4 regions of the Pseudoalteromonas sp. T1lg65 genome follow, and region 2 is predicted to be linked to each of the others. Evidence: predicted binding sites of a transcription regulator. Region 2 holds the regulator's gene; each other region holds the start of a gene.

Region 1 (4,666 bases), 1.7 Mb from region 2:
GCTAGGCAAACAAACTTATCCATCTATCGATATCGTGACATTTGAACATCAGGTTAATGACTTAATGGCACAAAGTGGGCTTCCCGGTTTAGCTGTTGCAGTTATCCAAAATGGAAAACTGAAGTACAGCAATGGATTTGGTTCAGCAGATGAGAAAAACACTCCGGTTACGGCGAATACACCGTTTTATCTTGCGTCGGTTAGTAAAACCATGGTCGGTGCAACACTGGCTCATGCGGTTGAAGATAAACTGATTAATTTGGATGAGCCAATCGCACCAATTTTGCCATTTACTTTGAAAGCCATTTCAGCACAAGACACGCCTATCACCTTTGCTCACCTAGTTACGCATACCAGTGGCATCGTAGACGCAAGCCCCGCCTACACTTGCTCTTATTATCTGCACGAGACACAACAGAATATGAATGATGCCCTGCTTGGCTCTAATTTGTGTGACGAACAAATCAACCCAGATCTTGGGACATATTTGCGGGATTACTTAAGCGAATCTGGACGCAACTATCAGGAGATCAATTTTACCAGTCAGTACGACTATGAAACCGGTGAAATATACGTTTATTCTAATATCGCTACAGCACTCGCGGCATATGCATTAGAAATAAAGGCACAAAAACCGTTCACAACCTTGGTAGATGACTATATTTTTGCACCGCTAGCGATGCAAAACAGTTACTGGGGTGTGGGTAAAACAGCGGATAATGTTGCCACTCGCTTTGTTTATTCACCTGATGATGAGCAGCTGCTTGCTATGCCTGATTATGGTGCGATTACCTATCCAGATGGCTCAGCAATTTCAACCGTTAACGATCTTGCAAAATATCTAATCGCCAGTATGAATGAAGGCAAACTCGGTGGGCACCAATTGCTTTCAAAAGCCGCAGTGTCAGACATGTTAAGTCCGCAAACTGAAGTGCCAGTTCCCAGTAGAGATATTGGCTATTTTTGGGAGCTAGATGGAAGCTTAATCCACCATGATGGCTCAGATCCCGGTGTGATATCACAAATGATTGGTGACACCAAAACCAAAAATGGCGTGATCCTGCTGAGTAATGGTGATGACAATCATGACCCACACTATGAAGCTTTTGTGATTATTCAGCAATTAGCACTACAGCTAGCCAATACAAAATAAATAATAATGAACAATGCGGTGTGATAAACACCGCTATTTAAAAAATATAAAAACACGGTTTAATTGCTGGTGAGAAATTAAACCGTGCAATTTAGGCAACCTCAATTAAAAAAACTCTTAAATACAAAAACTTACAAACAAAACCAATTCAACACTATACAAACAAACCAAATTTCAATTCCAAAAAATAACAAGCAGAAAATAAATAATTCAAACAAACCACCAACAAAAACAGGAATATTTAATTAACTTCAACAATAAGCCTAAAGCACCCCACAAAAGTACCGATAACAGGATCAAATGTAATTAAACCTTTTCGGAGATTATTCTGTGGCCTTATACGTTAATACCAACGTCAGTTCTTTGAATGCACAAAGACAGCTTTTAAATTCAGGTAACACGCTAGATACATCATTTAAACGTCTTTCTTCAGGTTTTCGTATTAATAGTGCTGCGGATGACGCGGCCGGTTTACAAATATCAAACCGCTTAGACTCACAAATTCAAGGTTTAAACCAAGGTAACCGTAACGCTAATGACGGCTTATCACTTGCACAAACCGCTGAAGGCGCGATGGACGAAATCACGTCAATGTTACAGCGCATGAGAACGCTTGCGCAGCAGGCTGCTAATGGCTCAAACACGGGCGCAGATAGACTCGCGCTGCAAGAAGAAGCAATCCAACTGAAAGAAGAAATCAACCGTATTGCCAAAGACACCACATTTGGTGGTCAAAACTTATTAGACGGTACGTATGATGCCAGTTTTCAGGTCGGAGCCGATGCAGTTCAGACTATTTCCTTTACTATGAAAGATGTGAAGGGAAATACCTTGACCGCGAATGGTGGCTTCACTTTTTCAGGTATTGCGATGATAGCTTCGACCATTACAGGAAGAGCGCTTGGCGAGGAAACGGTAGGGTTAACAAAAGTAACAGGACTCTCAACCGATGGTTCTGGCACTGCTTTCTACGGTTATGACGTCATGTTTGGCGCGATGAACCCGGTAACTGGTGATATTTCCCTTTCCAGTCAAAAACATGCCCAAACCGTATTCGCAGCGATCGATGGACTTATTTCTGTTGTTGATAAAAAGCGTGCGGAGCTAGGTGCAGTGCAAAACCGTTTTCAGTCTACGATCCGTAACCAGTCGAATATTTCTGAAAACCTATCAGCGGCGAAGTCACGCATCAAAGATACTGACTTTGCTCAAGAGACCGCGAAGTTAACCAAGGCGCAAATTTTACAGCAAGCAAGTCAGTCAATTTTGAGTCAGGCAAATCAGCGTCCACAAGCAGCCTTAAGCTTGCTTGGTTAATAAACTAACTTTGCTCCCTTTATCCAATTATGGGTTGCCTGATAACTTGCTGTCTATTGGCAACCCATTTTGCATTTTTGAACTAAACCTATTTGTCGTGCAAACCCCACGGCAATATTTTTTTTGTTGAATACATCAAAACTTTCAATTTGGATAATTCACAAAAACAAAATACTGTTAAAGTAAAATTTACCTAAAAATGATACATAAATGTATATAACTGAATTTTAAAACAAGAAAAACAGAACGAGAAATAACATAAAACCCATATAAAACATACAATTAAAGGAAGAAGTAACGAAACCTTTTGTCCCAACACCCCATTAAGAATATTACACCACGAAAAAATCTAAAAACAGAAATATTTAATTAATTTCAATGATTTACTAAAGATAGCAGCAAAAGTACCGATATTAGGATCGCACTAGAATTTTTATATGGAGATAAACCCAATGGCTTTATATGTAAATACCAACGTCAGCTCTTTGAATGCGCAAAGACAATTGATGAACTCAGGCAATACACTCGATACGTCATTTAAAAGACTTTCGTCTGGTTTTCGTATTAACAGTGCTGCTGATGATGCAGCAGGTTTACAAATTTCAAATCGCTTAGACTCACAAATCCAAGGCTTAAACCAAGGTAACCGTAACGCCAACGACGGTTTATCGCTGGCACAAACTGCGGAAGGAGCGATGGACGAAGTGACGTCAATGTTGCAACGCATGCGAACCCTTGCTCAGCAAGCTGCGAACGGTTCTAACACTGATGCTGATAGGCTTTCTCTACAAGAAGAGGCTGTACAGCTAAAAGAAGAAATAAACCGTATCGCTAAAGACACCACATTTGGCGGTCAGAACCTATTGGACGGCAGTTACGATGCCAGCTTTCAAGTAGGTGCTGATGCGGTGCAAACCATCTCTTTTAGCATGAGAGATGTAAAAGGTAACTCGTTAACAGCCAACGGTGGCTTCACTTTTACTGGCTTAGCAGCTATTGCTACTGGTATTTCAGGCAAAAAGCTCTCTGAAGATTTAACAGGTATATCAAATGTATCTGGTGGAGGTGCTGCGGGTGGATACGGTTATAGTAAGTTAGTGCATTCAGGAACTAATGAAATTTCTCTGTCTTCACAAGCTAACGCACAACAGATGATGGCCGCGATGGATGGTTTAATAGCCGTTGTTGATAAAAAGCGTGCTGAGCTGGGTGCAGTACAAAACCGTTTTCAGTCTACTATTCGTAACCAATCGAATATTTCTGAAAACTTATCAGCGGCTAAATCACGTATCAAAGATACTGACTTTGCTCAAGAAACTGCAAAATTAACCAAAGCGCAAATTTTACAGCAGGCCAGTCAGTCAATTCTGAGCCAAGCGAATCAGCGCCCTCAGGCTGCATTGAGCTTGTTAGGTTAATACCTTTGAAATAACTCCGCTTTACCCATTCATAGGTTGCCAAACCATACCCCATTTATCTTGGCAACCTATTTTGGCACGAGACATACCTTCGCTATATCAACACACTCTAAAGCCTGACGTGATTCAGTTACAGCTTCCATTGAAGTTGCTTTGCTAAAAAGAAGTCCAGAAACGCTTTCACCTTAGGCTGAGGATGCCTAACGTTATGATAATACGCGTATACACCCACACCTTTAACCCAGTAATCTTCCATAATCGGTTGCAATTGATTGTTTGAGATCGCCGCTGTTATTTCTTCACTATCACTGCTCGCGTTAATAATTCCGAGCCCAGAAATAGCCAAATCAATCAACCCGACGACCGTTGCAACTTTTTGTTTAAGCAATTTATACACAGGCTTTTGATCATGAAGCATCAACACGTTTGAAGGTTGATTGTGTAGGTAACCAACCACATAATGTTGCTCCAAGTCGTCTAACTGAACGGGTACACCATGTTCTTGCAGGTATTGCGGTGAGGCATATAGAGCAAGCGTAGTGTGAAACAAAGCACGGCGCTTTAAACTCGGAAATTTGTCACCCAGATAGCCGCTCACCCCCCAAAAAATATCGTAATCATCTTCATTGATATCAAGCACGGTCTCTTTGATATCGAGTTCCAATTTCAACTCTGGATACTTAACACAAAATTCAGATAGCCAAGGAAGTACGGTCCCTTGCATAAATTCATTATTGTGTGCAACAACCTTAATCGTGCCTTGAATTCTATTTGCAGC
Region 2 (4,666 bases):
AACGACTACAGGGCATGGGGATCGATAAAGAAGTGGCTGAGCAAATGGCTTGCTTTATTCCAGACGATGTATCGAGAAAAGAAGCGTGGAATGCATTGCTGAATATGGTAGTAAACCAAATGCACACCACCAACAATGACATTCTGCGTCAGGGCGGTGTTTTTGCCATGGTTGGTCCTACGGGAGTTGGTAAAACAACGACTGTTGCGAAACTTGCCGCGTTGGGGGCACAGAAATTTGGTGCTGATAAAGTTGCACTAATCACCACTGATACCTATAGAATTGGTGCCTATGAGCAGCTGGCCACTTATGGCCGAATTATTGGCTGTCCAGTTAAGCAAGTTAAAGATGCGAATGAACTTGCGGAAGTGTTGTATCATTTACGAAATAAGCGTCTAGTATTAATAGATACAGCAGGAATGAGTCAGAGAGATTTGCGCTTAACTGAACAGTTAAATACACTTATGCGTAGTGCCCGAGTTGATATTCGCAGCTATCTAGTGTTGAGTGCAACGGCACAGATAAATGTTTTACAAGAAACCGTAAGACATTTTAAGAAAGTGAATTTAAGCGGCTGTATTTTCACAAAACTTGATGAAAGTCTAAGTTTAGGTGAGATAATCAGTATAGCGATTCAAAATCGCTTGCCAATAGGGTATCTTACCAACGGTCAGCGGGTGCCAGAAGACATTCGCGTAGCAAATGCTCAGAAACTAGTGAAAAAGGCTGAGCAATTGTATTTAAAAAGAATAAAAGCACAACACTCGCGACGTGTACCTGTAGCGTCCGGGTCAGTAGGAATGTATGATTAACACAGTTTTAGATCAAGCAAGTGGCCTGCGTAGAATGAGTCAAAATAGCAACCAAGGTGTAAAGGTTATTGCAGTAACCGGAGGCAAAGGCGGAGTCGGTAAGACCAATGTCTCTCTCAATACGGCGATTGCGATGGGGCAGCTAGGCCACAGAGTATTGGTACTAGATGCCGATTTAGGCTTAGCCAATTGCGATGTAATGCTTGGCCTAAGAGTCGAAAGAAACCTCTCGCATGTACTCTCTGGTGAATGTGAATTAGAAGAGATTTTGGTCGAGGGTCCTGCAGGCATTAAAATCGTTCCAGCCACATCCGGCTCACAAAACATGGTTGAGCTCACTCCCGCTGAGCACGCAGGTTTGATCAGAGCCTTCAGTGAACTTAATACACAATTTGACGTATTAATTGTGGACACCGCTGCGGGTATTTCAGACATGGTATTGAGTTTTTCCCGCGCTGCTCAAGATGTCATGGTAGTGGTATGTGATGAACCTACTTCTATTACAGATGCGTACGCCTTAATTAAAGTATTAAGTAGAGAGCATGGCGTTTATCGCTTTAAAATCGTAGCAAACATGGTACGTAGTCTGCGTGAAGGACAAGAGTTATTTGCCAAACTTTCCAAAGTTACTGATAGGTTTTTGGATGTTGCCTTAGAATTGGTTGCTACCATACCTTTCGATGAAAATATGCGGAAGTCGTCTCGTCGACAACGAGCAGTTGTTGATCTTTTTCCTAGCTCTCCGGCTGCAGTTGCAATAAAAGGGCTAGCAAGCAAGGCCGTTAAGTGGCCGATACCAAACCAACCTTCTGGGCACTTGGAATTTTTTATTGAACAGCTAGTGAATGGGTAATTATGACATCACCGGTTAATAAGGCGGCAGGATATCAAACAAAAAACCACTTGAACAAAGTGGTCGAGAGTCATGCCTCTTTAGTTAAAAAAGTGGCCTGTCACCTTATCGCTCGACTGCCCGCCAATGTCCAACTCGATGATCTTATACAATCCGGCATGATCGGTCTTTTAGAGGCTGCGAAAAATTTTGATGCGAGCAAAGGGGCTAGTTTTGAGACTTTTGCGGGTATTCGAATTCGAGGCGCGATGCTTGATGAAATCCGCAGAGGTGATTGGGCTCCTCGTTCAGTACACAAAAATAGCAGAATGGTTGCTGAGGCGATTTCAGAGTTAGAATCAAACCTTGGAAGAGAGCCAAAAGATACTGAAATCGCTGAAAAACTTGATATTACAGTCGATGAGTACCATCATATTTTACATGATGTAAATGCTAGTAAGGTGATTGGCATTGAGGACCTCGGGGTCGATGAAGACGTCATCACTCCAGCGAACAGCGATTTTGCGCTAGACAAACCGTTTAATAACGTTAAAAATGAACGTTTTAACGAGTCGTTGCTCGAGGCTATACAGTCATTACCTGAAAGAGATGCACTGGTACTGTCACTTTATTACAACGACGAGATGAACTTGAAAGAGATTGGCGCCATTTTGGATGTGAGCGAATCTCGAGTTAGTCAGATTCATGGTCAGGCAATGATTAGGCTCAGAGCCAAAATCAATGACTGGATAAATTAAAGTTAATAATTAGATAGGTTCGAACCTCACTGGAGGAAGTTTTGGATAAGAACATGAAAATTCTCGTGGTTGATGATTTCTCTACTATGAGAAGAATAATCAAAAACCTGCTGAGAGATTTAGGCTTTACCAATGTTCAAGAAGCTGATGATGGTAGTACAGCACTTCCTATGCTACAGAATCAGGAGTTTGACTTTGTAGTAACAGATTGGAACATGCCGGGCATGCAAGGTATTGATCTGTTGAGAGCAATTCGCGCAGATGAGAAATTAAAGCATATTCCTGTTCTAATGGTTACGGCAGAAGCAAAAAAAGAACAAATCGTAGCAGCTGCTCAAGCGGGTGTTAACGGCTATATAGTGAAGCCTTTTACTGCGGGTACATTGAAAACCAAACTTGAAAAAGTATTCGAGAGATTAGGCTAACAGTTAAGAGGGAGACGGCTTATGTCGGTAATTGCTGCGCCTCAGATCACGCTCGAGCAGGCAAAGTTGTTGGTAGAATACCTAGAACAAGGTGAACAGGAAAAAGCTGATCAGCTTGTTATGGAAGCTGCGAACAAAGAGCAGTCTGAACTTTTCGCAGAGGTCGGTAAGCTTACTCGTCAACTTCACGAGTCGTTGAAAAACTTTGAGTTAGATACCCGCTTAGCCGACCTTACCACTGATGCTATTCCCGATGCGAAACAACGCCTCAACTACGTCATGGAAATGACAGAAAATGCAGCGAACAAAACCATGGACGCGGTTGAAGCGAGTTTACCTCTAGCACAAAATTTGGCCGAGGAGCTGGAGGGGATTAAACCCACTTGGGATCGGTTGATGAGTCGGGACATACAGTTAGGTGAATTTAAATCGCTTTGCCACGACTTAGATAGTTTCATGCAATCTTCAAAAACGCGTACTGACGAGCTGCAATCTCTGATGACCAACGTATTGATGGCGCAAGATTATCAAGATTTGACGGGACAAGTGATTCGCCGAGTTATTGAACTTGTAAGAGAAGTTGAAGATAGCTTAATTCACATGTTGACTGTGTTTGGCTCCACAGGGGTTGAACAAAGTAAAGCAAATAATAATGAGAATAAAGCAGTCAAGTCAGAAGCTGCAACTGATGAATTATCAGGACCCGAGGGTCCAATCATAGACGCAGAATCGAGAGATGATGTGGTTTCTGGACAAGACGAAGTCGATGACCTGCTTTCTAGTTTGGGCTTCTAGTAGGAGAGTGTGAGTATGAGCTTTGAAGTCGATGAAGATATCTTACAAGACTTTCTGGTTGAAGCTGGCGAGATTTTGGAGCAGTTGTCCGAACAGCTAGTCGAACTAGAAAACAACCCTGAAGACAAAGACCTATTGAATGCAATATTCAGAGGTTTTCACACAGTGAAAGGTGGCGCTGGATTTCTGAGCATGACAGAGTTGGTTGATGCTTGTCATGGTGCTGAAAACGTGTTCGACGTTTTACGTCAGGGCCAACGATCTGTGACGCCTGAATTAATGGACGTCATTTTACAGTCTCTGGATACAATCAACGAGATGTTTAGCTGCATTCAAAGCCGCGAGCAGCCAGAACCTGCAGATCCTGTACTTCTCGACACATTGCACAAACTGAGCCAGCCTCAATCTCAAGACGAAGCTACTGCGACTCCAGAAGAAATTGAGCCGGAAACCACACAAACGCCATCAGAGGTCGAGCCATCTTCGGATGATGTGTTTTTCGATAGTGATTTCATCGATGTCGATGAAAGCTCAGGTGCTAGTTCAGACTCTAATATCGATGAAATTACCGAAGAAGAATTTGAAAGCTTATTAGATGAGTTGCATGGTTCAGGTAAGGGCCCAGCAACACCCGCATCGACTGAGTCAGCGACAAGTAGCTCAGGTGGCAGTGGTGGAGACATCACTGACGATGAATTCGATAATTTGTTAGACGAGTTGCACGGCGTTGGCCAGTTTGGTGGTGCGCCAAGTACACCAGTGAATAATGGTGACGGAGCAGAAAAACCAACTACCAAACCTGCAGTTCCAGCGTCTGCGGATGACGAAGAAATCACAGATGATGAATTTGAAGCCTTACTTGACGAACTACATGGCAAAGGTGAGGCGCCAAAACCTGTTCAAACACCAGCAGGAAGCGACGTAAAACCAACACAAGCTACGCCGCCAGAGGCACCAAAGCCTGCGCCAAAAGCAACGACAGCCGCAAAACCTGTGGAAAAGGTCGAAGCTCCAGCTGCAAAAGTAGAACCGGCCAAAGCCGCA
Region 3 (4,666 bases), 1.7 Mb from region 2:
AAGCGGAAAGTGAGTACATCCTAATATAAGTTGATCGGTCTCTTTTGGAATACCTAACCTTTCAATTTCATCACTAAGTGCCAAAGTATCAACCTCTCCGTACCAATATAACTGTTCAGCGAGTTTAACTAGCTCGGTAGAATGTAGAATAGTAACTTTGCAGTCTGCGGCGAATTCTTCGATGAGTTTTTTGGTGTAAGCGTTTTTTGAAGTAGCTGGTGTAGCCAACAAGGTAATGTGCTTTGTCTTTGAGCTGGCTGCAGCAGGCTTGATAGCAGGAACAACACCAACAACAGGAATATCTGTATGTTTTCTGGCTTCATCTAAGGCGTACGTGGAAGCGGTATTACAAGCAATGACTATTACGTCAACGGATGGTTCACAGCGTTTTTGCCACTGAACTAAACCTCGAATTCTGGCTTTGATCACTTCTTGTGGTTGCAGGCCATAGGGCAACAACGCGTTGTCCATTACATATCCATAAGTCGCATTAGGCAGCTTCTGACGTATATGAGATAACACGCTGGTTCCACCAATACCAGAATCAAAAACTAAAATGCGTGGCAAACTATCTTACTCCAAAGAAAAAGAGTGAGAAGTTTGCCACGTCTGGCACTTAAAAGAAACTTTGCTACTAGCTAAGTTTATCTGTGGTTGTCTTGTGTAGCTCACTTAGCTTGTCAAAGAAGCTGGTTGCATAATCTAAAAACTCAGATAACCGGGCCTGCCCTTCGTTCATCCAAGCCATCATGTCAGGCAGTTGAGAGTCAATGCCCAAAGATCCCGCTTGTTCATGCAAATCGGTTAAACGTTTGTCTAGTGGTGCAAACAACTTTTCGATTTCTTTCATTGGATTACTTTGCTGATACTGAGTGATGGCTGCGGATGTCTTACTTTGCCTCAGATCCATATTGAAATTCGTAATGTGTTCACTATCAAGCTTAAGTGATTTCGCTAATTCGAATGCGTTGTCATATTCTCCAGCAAAAAATGAATCGCTGACATCGCGAATGTCTTTCATCATCTCGTTTATTGCTTTTTGCTCGTCTGCATTCAGCTCTCCGTTGACACTAATCGAAAAGTTGACTTCATGTGTTTGATTAGTTGAATACGCGGCACCAAACTTGTCGCCTCGCTGCTGGGCACTGGCTGCTGAGGACTGTGCATAGGCATCTGAGAAAGAAATAGTGACTTCATCTCCCTCCGCGGTAGTAAACGAATACTCTGCTTTGTTAGACAGGCTGGCAAACTGCGCAGCACTTACGGCAAACGTTTTTGGCTGCTCGGGTTCGAATAGCTCTTTTTCAAAATCTTCAAGACCTTTAAAAATCCCCTCCCGTGACTTCTCGATGCCATCTTCTATTTCATCATTAAAAACGCCCATGCCTTTTAGTTCATCGGTAGCTTCATCGATCCCTTGCATAACCCCTTTACGGGCATCATCCAGCATTGAACGAAGCTCATCGCCTTTTTTCCCGTCTACCTTGGCTTTTTTTACGGCGCCTTGTACAAAGTCGAGTACATTCTTGACGATAGCTTCAAAATCAAACAGCGGTTTGTCTTTTTTCTCTTTCGCCGGTTTTTCGATACCGAGTGCTTCCGCCAGTTTGTCGTCAAGTAGCTTTGCAGCTAATTTTGATTTATCCCCTGCGTAGCTATCTGCACCGAGGTGTATATTTGGTCCTACCCCTTTGCTTTTTCCGGGTTTGTGTTGCATCGCCGGATTCAGCAATTGATGTAATTGCCCGATTTTCATGGTATGCCCTCCATATTTCATTGCCTTTATATCGGCATATAGTTTTAAAGCTAAAGCAAAATGTTTAAAAAACCAGCAAAACATAGCAACTAAACTGGACAAATTAGCAACGGCCCCTAAAATAGCGCGTCTTAATTTTCTCCTTGGTGATCCCAGCATGGCAGTGATAAAAATAGATGAGTCAACTTACGAACAACAGTTGGCAGAAAAAGCAAATCGTATTGAGACCCAGTTTGCTCGATTCGACGCGCCGAAACTTGAAATATATGAATCGGCTAAGCGTCACTACCGCCAGCGTTGTGAATTTAGGGTTTGGCATGAAGGGGAAGATCTTTTCCACATCATGTTTGACCAACAAAGCAAGGAAAAAATAAGAGTCGATCAATTTGATCCCGGCGCACCTTTGGTCAACGAAATGATGCAAGTGATGATGGATAAGTTAAGACACAACGACATCCTCCGCCGCAAGCTATTTCAAATAGACTATTTATCGACTCTAAGCGGCGAAATTCTCGTTAGTCTGTTATACCACAAACCTCTTTCAGAAGAATGGCAAGCTGAGTTGCTAAAGCTTAGAAAAGAGTTACAACAGACTTACAAAGTCGATTTCATTGGCAGAGCGCGTAAGCAAAAAATCGTGTTTGGTAGTGACTTTGTCACCGAAAAACTAACAGTAAACGGTAAAGAATATATTTACCAACAAGTCGAAAATAGTTTCACGCAGCCAAATGCGGAAGTAAATCAAAAAATGCTGGCATGGACACAAGACATCAGCCTATCACTGGAGAACGATTTGCTTGAGTTGTATTGTGGTAATGGTAACTTTTCCATCGCCCTTGCTGGGCACTTTGATAAAGTACTCGCAACGGAGATCTCTAAGTCATCGGTAAAATCTGCTCAGTTCAATATCGCAGCAAACCAAGTCAACAACTTAGATATTATTCGTATGTCGAGTGAAGAATTCACTCAAGCAATGCAAGGCCAACAGTTTTCTCGCTTAGATGGCATTGATCTAAATTCTTACAACTGCCAAACCATCTTAGTCGATCCGCCTCGCGCAGGCATGGATGAACTTACCTGTAAGCTGGTTAGTAACTATGACAATATCATCTACATCTCATGCAACCCCGACACACTGGAACGAGATTTGGAACTGCTGTCAAAAACACATAACCTCACAAGACTTGCGATATTTGATCAGTTCCCTTACACCCATCATGTAGAGTCTGGCGTTTATCTGACCCGGAAATAAGCCTCGACCTTACGTTGAACAGATTAGTCTGCTGTTGCCAACGCATTTGTAAGCGCTGGCAACTGTTCTTCACTAAATACCGAAATGCCATTATCAACCAAAAGTTTTGCCGTTATCCCCATTCCTGAGATTTTTCTACCCGAATGCACACCATCATAAATCCAGTTTCGTCCACAGGAAGGACTAGACTCTTTTAGTAAAGCAAATTGAATGTTATGCCGTCGACACAGTGAAAGTGCAACTTCAGCGCCGCGTTGAAACGCCTCGGTAAAGTCTTCACCAGATTGCGTTAAGACTTGTTTACCATGAATTTCTGCTGGAGGCCTGGGAGTCGGCAAACCACCCGACATTTCAGGGCAAAGAGACAACAACCAACCTTTACTTTGCCAGTATTGAATAACATGGTGCGTTAGCTGTTGTGAAGTACCATCATAACGAACCGGCTTACCGAGTAGGCAGCTAGAAACCAAAACTCTATACATAAAAAAACCCCGCCAATATGCGGGGTTCATAGTAACACAGTAAAATTTTACTTTTTCGCTAAGTAATTAATTAACGCTGCAATCTGTTCAGGTTTGGTGGTACCTGATTCACGAAGGTTAAGTTTGTACTTGCCATTAACGATAAATGTGGGAACACCAGTTAGTGCGCCCTTTTCTGACATGGTTTTTTGCATACGCTGCATTTTTGATGTCTTGGTGCGTACAGCAAAACTTTGCGCTAGTTTATCGAATTTAGCACCATCTACGCCTTGTGCAACGAAAATATCTTTGATATCAGCAAGCTCATTCACTGAAGCACGCTTGCCATGAATATGATTAAACACCGCAGCCACTAGTTTGTCTTTTTCCGGCAGCACCTCTGCAATTGCTAAACCCGTTGCTAAAGCACTTTGAACCTCAGGCTTGCGTGAGCCAATAAAATCAACATGGCTTTGTTTGAATTTAACTTCTTTATCAAGCTTTGGCTTTAACTCAACAAGTAAGCCTTCCATCGCATTACATGCAGGACAGAAGAAAGAGAAATACTCAGTAACCTGAGGTGATTTAGTACCACGTTCAGCTATTACATCATAATGCACACCTTCTTCAAATTGAGCCGCTTGTGCAAATACAGGCAGGATAAAAGCTAACGCTAACCCTTTAATAACTTTCAACATCTATGTTTACTCCAGATTTATTTTTTTAATAAGTACGCGACCAGCTCATTTAGTTCTTGCTGACTTTTTAATGAACGGATCTCAATTTTGTATTTGTCGTTGACAATAAAAGTTGGCACGCTGTTCAACCCGCCAGCGTCGGACATTCTTTGTTGCGCTTGCACCATTTCTGCTTCTGCGACGATAACTGGCATACTCGTCATCGCTTGATCAAACTTTTCTTTGGGAATGCCATTCAGTTCTAACAACCGCTTGACATCATCAATGTTGAGAAAACGTTCTCTTCTCTCATGAATGCTATGAAATAGCTGTTGTGCGATTTGCTCCCCTTTGCCCTCTTGCTTAGCGATGATATAGGCATAACTCAAATTGCTTTGAGTTTGCGCTGAAGCACCACCTAAAAAGTTAACATGGCTTCTGACGAATTTAACACCATCAGGTAAATTGTCTTCCACTGCCTTTGCTACTGGCTCCAATCTATAGCAGTGAGGACAATAAA
Region 4 (4,666 bases), 1.6 Mb from region 2:
AGGCTTAAGCCCACAACTCGGCTCAATAATCTTAGCTGTTGCCATTGCCACAATAGTCACTTTGGGCACTAGTACGGTTGATAAGTTAAACCAAGTGTTGTTTACGATTAAAGTCATTGTGTTAACGAGTTTGTTCTTTATTCTAACCCCCTATGTCCACGGTCAGCACCTTATCGATATGCCATTAGAACAAGGGTTAGTCATTGCCGCAATCCCTGTCATATTCACCTCTTTTGGTTTCCATGGCTCTATTCCATCTATCGTGAAATACGTTGGCCTAGATATCAAGCAACTACGTAAAGTCATGATGTTTGGTGCTGCCTTACCACTTGTTATTTATGTATTTTGGCAGCTCATCAGCCAAGGTGTCATGGGACAAAGCAGTTTAATGGCTAGCGAAGGCTTGCCAGGTTTTGTAGCCAGTATTTCGAATATTGCGCATAACGAAAATGTGAATTTGTTTATCACCCTATTTGCCGATTTGGCATTAGCGACTTCTTTTCTTGGCGTGAGTCTGGGTTTGTTCGATTTTTTTGCAGATGCTTTTAAGAAAAATGACAACACCAGTGGCCGTATCAAGACCGCATTAATCACATTTTTGCCTCCGCTTGGGTTTGCCCTATTCTTCCCTCAAGGGTTTATTATGGCTCTCGGTTATGCAGCCATTGCACTGGTGGTATTGGCTATCTTTTTACCTGTTGCTATGGTCAGAAAACAACGTAAGCAAATCGAGAATCAAGGCTATCAGGTTAAGGGTGGCAATATCGGATTAACGATCGCAGCGCTATTTGGTGTAATCATTATCACATCACAAATCCTGCAAATGATGGGGCTTATCCCAAGCTTAGGGTAAGCTCCAAAAGAAAAGGAAGTAGTCTAACTACTTCCTTTTTCGATATTTAGTTATCAAGTTAGTAGCTTTATGGCTGTTGCTCACCATCACCACTCACCTCGATCGGGTCGGACTCTTTCGCTTTACCTTGCAAGATTGATATTTCTACACGACGATTTCGGCGTCGATCTGTATCGCTTTCATTAGGCACCAACGGGCGGGTATCAGCATGTCCGACTACCACCATCCTGTTTTTATCGAAGCCTGGGACTTTTTGCATCTCCGAAGCTACGGCAACGGCCCGAGTAGCAGATAAATCCCAGTTATTGGTATATAACTCGTTGGTCACCTGAAAATCATCGGTATGCCCAGAGACTGTTATTTCACCTGGCACATCCTTGAGCAGCCCTGCTATTTCTTGTATCAATGGCTTAAATTTTGGCTGTAAAAACGCACTGCCTGAAGGAAATGCCCCATTTTCTTGAATGCGGATTATGATTTGCTGACCTAATGACTCTAATTCGATCGCGCCATCCATAATTTGCTTTTGTAATTGTTGAGCAATTTTCTTTACTAGCTCGTTTACTTGTTCCTGCTCGGCTGCTGCAACAGCCTGTGTGGAAGCTTGTTGCTGGGCGGTACTCGAGGATTCACCACCTCGTTTATTACCCCGTTGTTCTTGACGACCGCCAGCAGAGGACTCATCACCAGCCTGAAACTCCAGCATTTGCTGGGTCATTTCGACGGTCTGCTGTTGGATCGTTTCAATGGGTGTCGGTTCGGGTTTACCCGGAGTAAACTCCATCGCAATCACGCTGGTTCCTTTGGGAATATCCTTTACTTCTATTTTGTTTTGTACACCAAACGCAAACTTCATTGAGCCCGCTATTTGTTTAAACTTCAACACATCCATTTCAGAAAATGCCAGCAATAGAACAAAAAAGCACATCAGTAGCGACATCAAATCCGCAAATGTTCCCATCCAAGCCGGCAAGCCAGGTGGTGGACATTTGCATTCTTTTTCGTCAGACATACCTACTCCTCAGCAGCAACAGCTCGTTTCGACTCTGGTAGGTAGTTTTTCAGAATACCTTCGATGACCTTAGGATTTTGTCCATCCTGAATACCCAAAATGGCATCTAGAATTAAGCGCTGATTACGCTCTTCTTCGTCTTTTCTCAGTAGTAACTTAGTTTGCACAGGAATAGCAACGACATTAGCAAGGAAAGCACCATACAACGTCGTCAAAAGTGCCACTGCCATCGCTGGACCAATCGCTTTGGGATCGTCCATATTTGAGAGCATTGCAACCAATCCAATTAGGGTACCTATCATCCCCATAGCAGGTGCGATATCACCCAAAGATTTAAATAAACCAGCGCCAACTTCATGACGCGAAGAAGTTAATGCAATATCTTTTTGCAACGTCGCCCTGACCACATCTGCGTCATGGCCATCGACCAACATATCAACGCCTTTACGCATAAAGGGATTCGGTATATCCGCCTCCTCCAAAGCCAGAAAACCGCCTTTTCGCGCTGAGTCTGCAAGTTCTACCGCTTTCTCAATCAGTTCTTCGGGGGTTTCCAGCTTGAACATAAACGCTTTTGCGGTAACTTTACCAATTCCAAAAAATTGGCCGAGTGTAAAGTGTGATAACACGATGAATATAGACCCACCGAATACAATGATGACCGATGGCGTGTTGTAGAACATTGCTACTTGACCATCACTACTGAGCACCATTGACATGATAATTAGACCTATTGCGCCTAGGATCCCTATTACCGTTGCTAAATCCACATTTCCTCCAGGGGAGCGTTATTAGTGTTAAATTGTTCTTATTATTCGAGTTATCGGCAAGTCGAGCGACAACTTAACATTATTATATTAAAAAGTACTTAAATTGCGAGTTTAAGCTGCTTAACACCTATACCACTTTTTCTAGTCAAAATGTGACTGGTTTTTTTGACCTTAAGCTTCAATCCCCCTAAAATTGCCCCACTTCTCATAACTTGGTTCTCACTGCGATGGCTGTAAAAAAACCTGAAAATTTAAGCTTCGAAGAAGCGATGCAAGAACTTGAACAAATAGTCGCGGAAATGGAAAGTGGCTCGCAGCCTCTCGACCAAGCACTGAAACAATTCGAACGTGGCATTAAGTTAGCGAAAGCCTCACACCAAAAGCTTCAACAAGCTGAGCAACAGGTCTCGATTTTAATGGGTGAAGGTGAAGCAGCAACCCTGCAACCTTTTGATAACGAGTTATAATGACAGCACTGTTAATTAAAAAGCTAGGTTTGGCAAAAGAACGTGTCGAACACACTATCGCGCGCTACTTCGAGCAACAGCTAGATACTGACGATCAAATAAAGGCAGCGACCCAATACGCAATCAGTAACGGTGGTAAGCGTCTGAGACCATTTTTGGTATATTCTACCGGCGAGTTATTTGGTGCGAGCCAACAAGACTTGGATGCATGTGCAGCAGCAATAGAATGTATTCATAGCTATTCATTGGTTCATGATGATCTTCCAGCCATGGATGATGACGAATTGCGTCGAGGCAAGCCGACCTGTCATATCATGTACGATGAAGCCACCGCAATTTTGGCTGGTGACGCCTTGCAGAGCCTAGCCTTTGAACTGCTCAGTGAGCCATCAGATAGCCTAGCTATCGGTAGTCAATTGAAGATGCTTAATGTCCTAGCCAAAGCTTCAGGATTGCAGGGGATGGTAGGTGGTCAAGCACTCGATCTGGACGCTACCGATCAGCAAATTTCACTGACTGAATTAGAGCGTATTCATCGCTTAAAAACCGGGGCGCTGTTACGATGTTCGGTAGAGTTAGGATTGCTAAGTGCAGGCAGACACCCTTCTGAGCCTGAGTATCAAGCACTCGTTGAATACGGCAATGCGGTTGGTCTTGCATTTCAAGTTAGAGACGATATTTTGGATATCGAAGGTAGTACCGAAGTATTGGGTAAGCCAAGCGGCTCAGATATAGACCAAAATAAATCGACCTATCCAGCTTTACTGGGATTACCACAAGCACAAGCCAAAGCAGAGCATTTAATTCAAATCGCGCTTAACGCACTGGATAGGGTCGCTGCGGATACGCAGGTACTGGCCGACTTGGCAAAATATATCATCGACCGAGACCACTAGTATAATTGACACATACAACTACATTGGTTGAATAGAAAAGTTACAGAGAACCCCTTTTTATATGCCAACGAACATAATATGATGGGCAGTTGGTAAATAATAAATAACCATGAAGTGAGCATAGGCTTGCTCATTTAGGACTTCGATAAAGAACATGAAACTTGATAGTAGCAAGTATCCCTTATTAGCCTTAATAGACGATCCGAGTCAGCTTAGGCAGCTGCCTCAAAGCAAGTTAAGCAGTTTAAGTAATGAGCTGCGAGCATATTTGTTAGACTCAGTCTCTCAAAGTAGCGGCCATTTAGCATCTGGGCTAGGTACTGTAGAACTTACCGTAGCATTGCATTATGTCTACCATACTCCGCAAGACAGATTGGTGTGGGATGTAGGACACCAAGCCTATCCTCATAAGATTCTCACGGGCCGACGTGACCAAATGCACACGATCCGCCAAAAAGATGGCTTACACCCATTTCCTTACCGTGGTGAAAGTGAATATGACACGTTTAGTGTTGGACACTCTAGCACCTCTATCTCAGCAGCACTTGCTATGGCAATCGCTGCTGAGAAAGAAGCCAAGGGCAGAAAAACCGTGGCTGTTATTGGCGACGGAGCCATGACTGCCGGTATGGCATTTGAGGCGATGAACCATGCAGGTGACATAAAAT

What was found. Region 2 encodes FliA, which starts transcription of late flagellar genes. Its sites were predicted from a motif close to CTAAAGNTNNNNNNNNNNNNGCCGATA; they were not measured.
Region 1: the regulator FliA is predicted to act here: its motif matches at 1,417-1,443, upstream of ACSLBF_RS13735 (flagellin N-terminal helical domain-containing protein).
Region 3: the regulator FliA is predicted to act here: its motif matches at 1,786-1,812, upstream of ACSLBF_RS15830 (DUF5610 domain-containing protein).
Region 4: the regulator FliA is predicted to act here: its motif matches at 2,687-2,713, upstream of pomA (flagellar motor protein PomA).

The regions. Positions count from the first base shown of each region.
Region 1 is NZ_CP196837.1:3,096,981-3,101,646, forward strand. Features, by position in the region: gene ACSLBF_RS13730 (serine hydrolase) at 1-1,153, shown strand, start outside; gene ACSLBF_RS13735 (flagellin N-terminal helical domain-containing protein) at 1,484-2,470, shown strand; gene ACSLBF_RS13740 (flagellin N-terminal helical domain-containing protein) at 2,923-3,888, shown strand; gene ACSLBF_RS13745 (LysR family transcriptional regulator) at 4,019-4,666, opposite strand, start outside.
Region 2 is NZ_CP196837.1:1,362,052-1,366,717, forward strand. Features, by position in the region: gene flhF (flagellar biosynthesis protein FlhF) at 1-812, shown strand, start outside; gene ACSLBF_RS05805 (MinD/ParA family protein) at 805-1,665, shown strand; gene ACSLBF_RS05810 (RNA polymerase sigma factor FliA) at 1,668-2,402, shown strand; gene cheY (chemotaxis response regulator CheY) at 2,444-2,827, shown strand; gene ACSLBF_RS05820 (protein phosphatase CheZ) at 2,849-3,622, shown strand; gene ACSLBF_RS05825 (chemotaxis protein CheA) at 3,638-4,666, shown strand, end outside.
Region 3 is NZ_CP196837.1:3,567,678-3,572,343, forward strand. Features, by position in the region: gene murI (glutamate racemase) at 1-567, opposite strand, end outside; gene ACSLBF_RS15830 (DUF5610 domain-containing protein) at 635-1,756, opposite strand; gene trmA (tRNA (uridine(54)-C5)-methyltransferase TrmA) at 1,914-3,008, shown strand; gene ACSLBF_RS15840 (DUF523 domain-containing protein) at 3,032-3,490, opposite strand; gene ACSLBF_RS15845 (thiol:disulfide interchange protein DsbA/DsbL) at 3,538-4,167, opposite strand; gene ACSLBF_RS15850 (thiol:disulfide interchange protein DsbA/DsbL) at 4,185-4,666, opposite strand, start outside.
Region 4 is NZ_CP196837.1:2,928,610-2,933,275, forward strand. Features, by position in the region: gene ACSLBF_RS12890 (aromatic amino acid transport family protein) at 1-853, shown strand, start outside; gene ACSLBF_RS12895 (flagellar motor protein MotB) at 921-1,865, opposite strand; gene pomA (flagellar motor protein PomA) at 1,868-2,635, opposite strand; gene xseB (exodeoxyribonuclease VII small subunit) at 2,863-3,102, shown strand; gene ispA ((2E,6E)-farnesyl diphosphate synthase) at 3,102-3,998, shown strand; gene dxs (1-deoxy-D-xylulose-5-phosphate synthase) at 4,153-4,666, shown strand, end outside.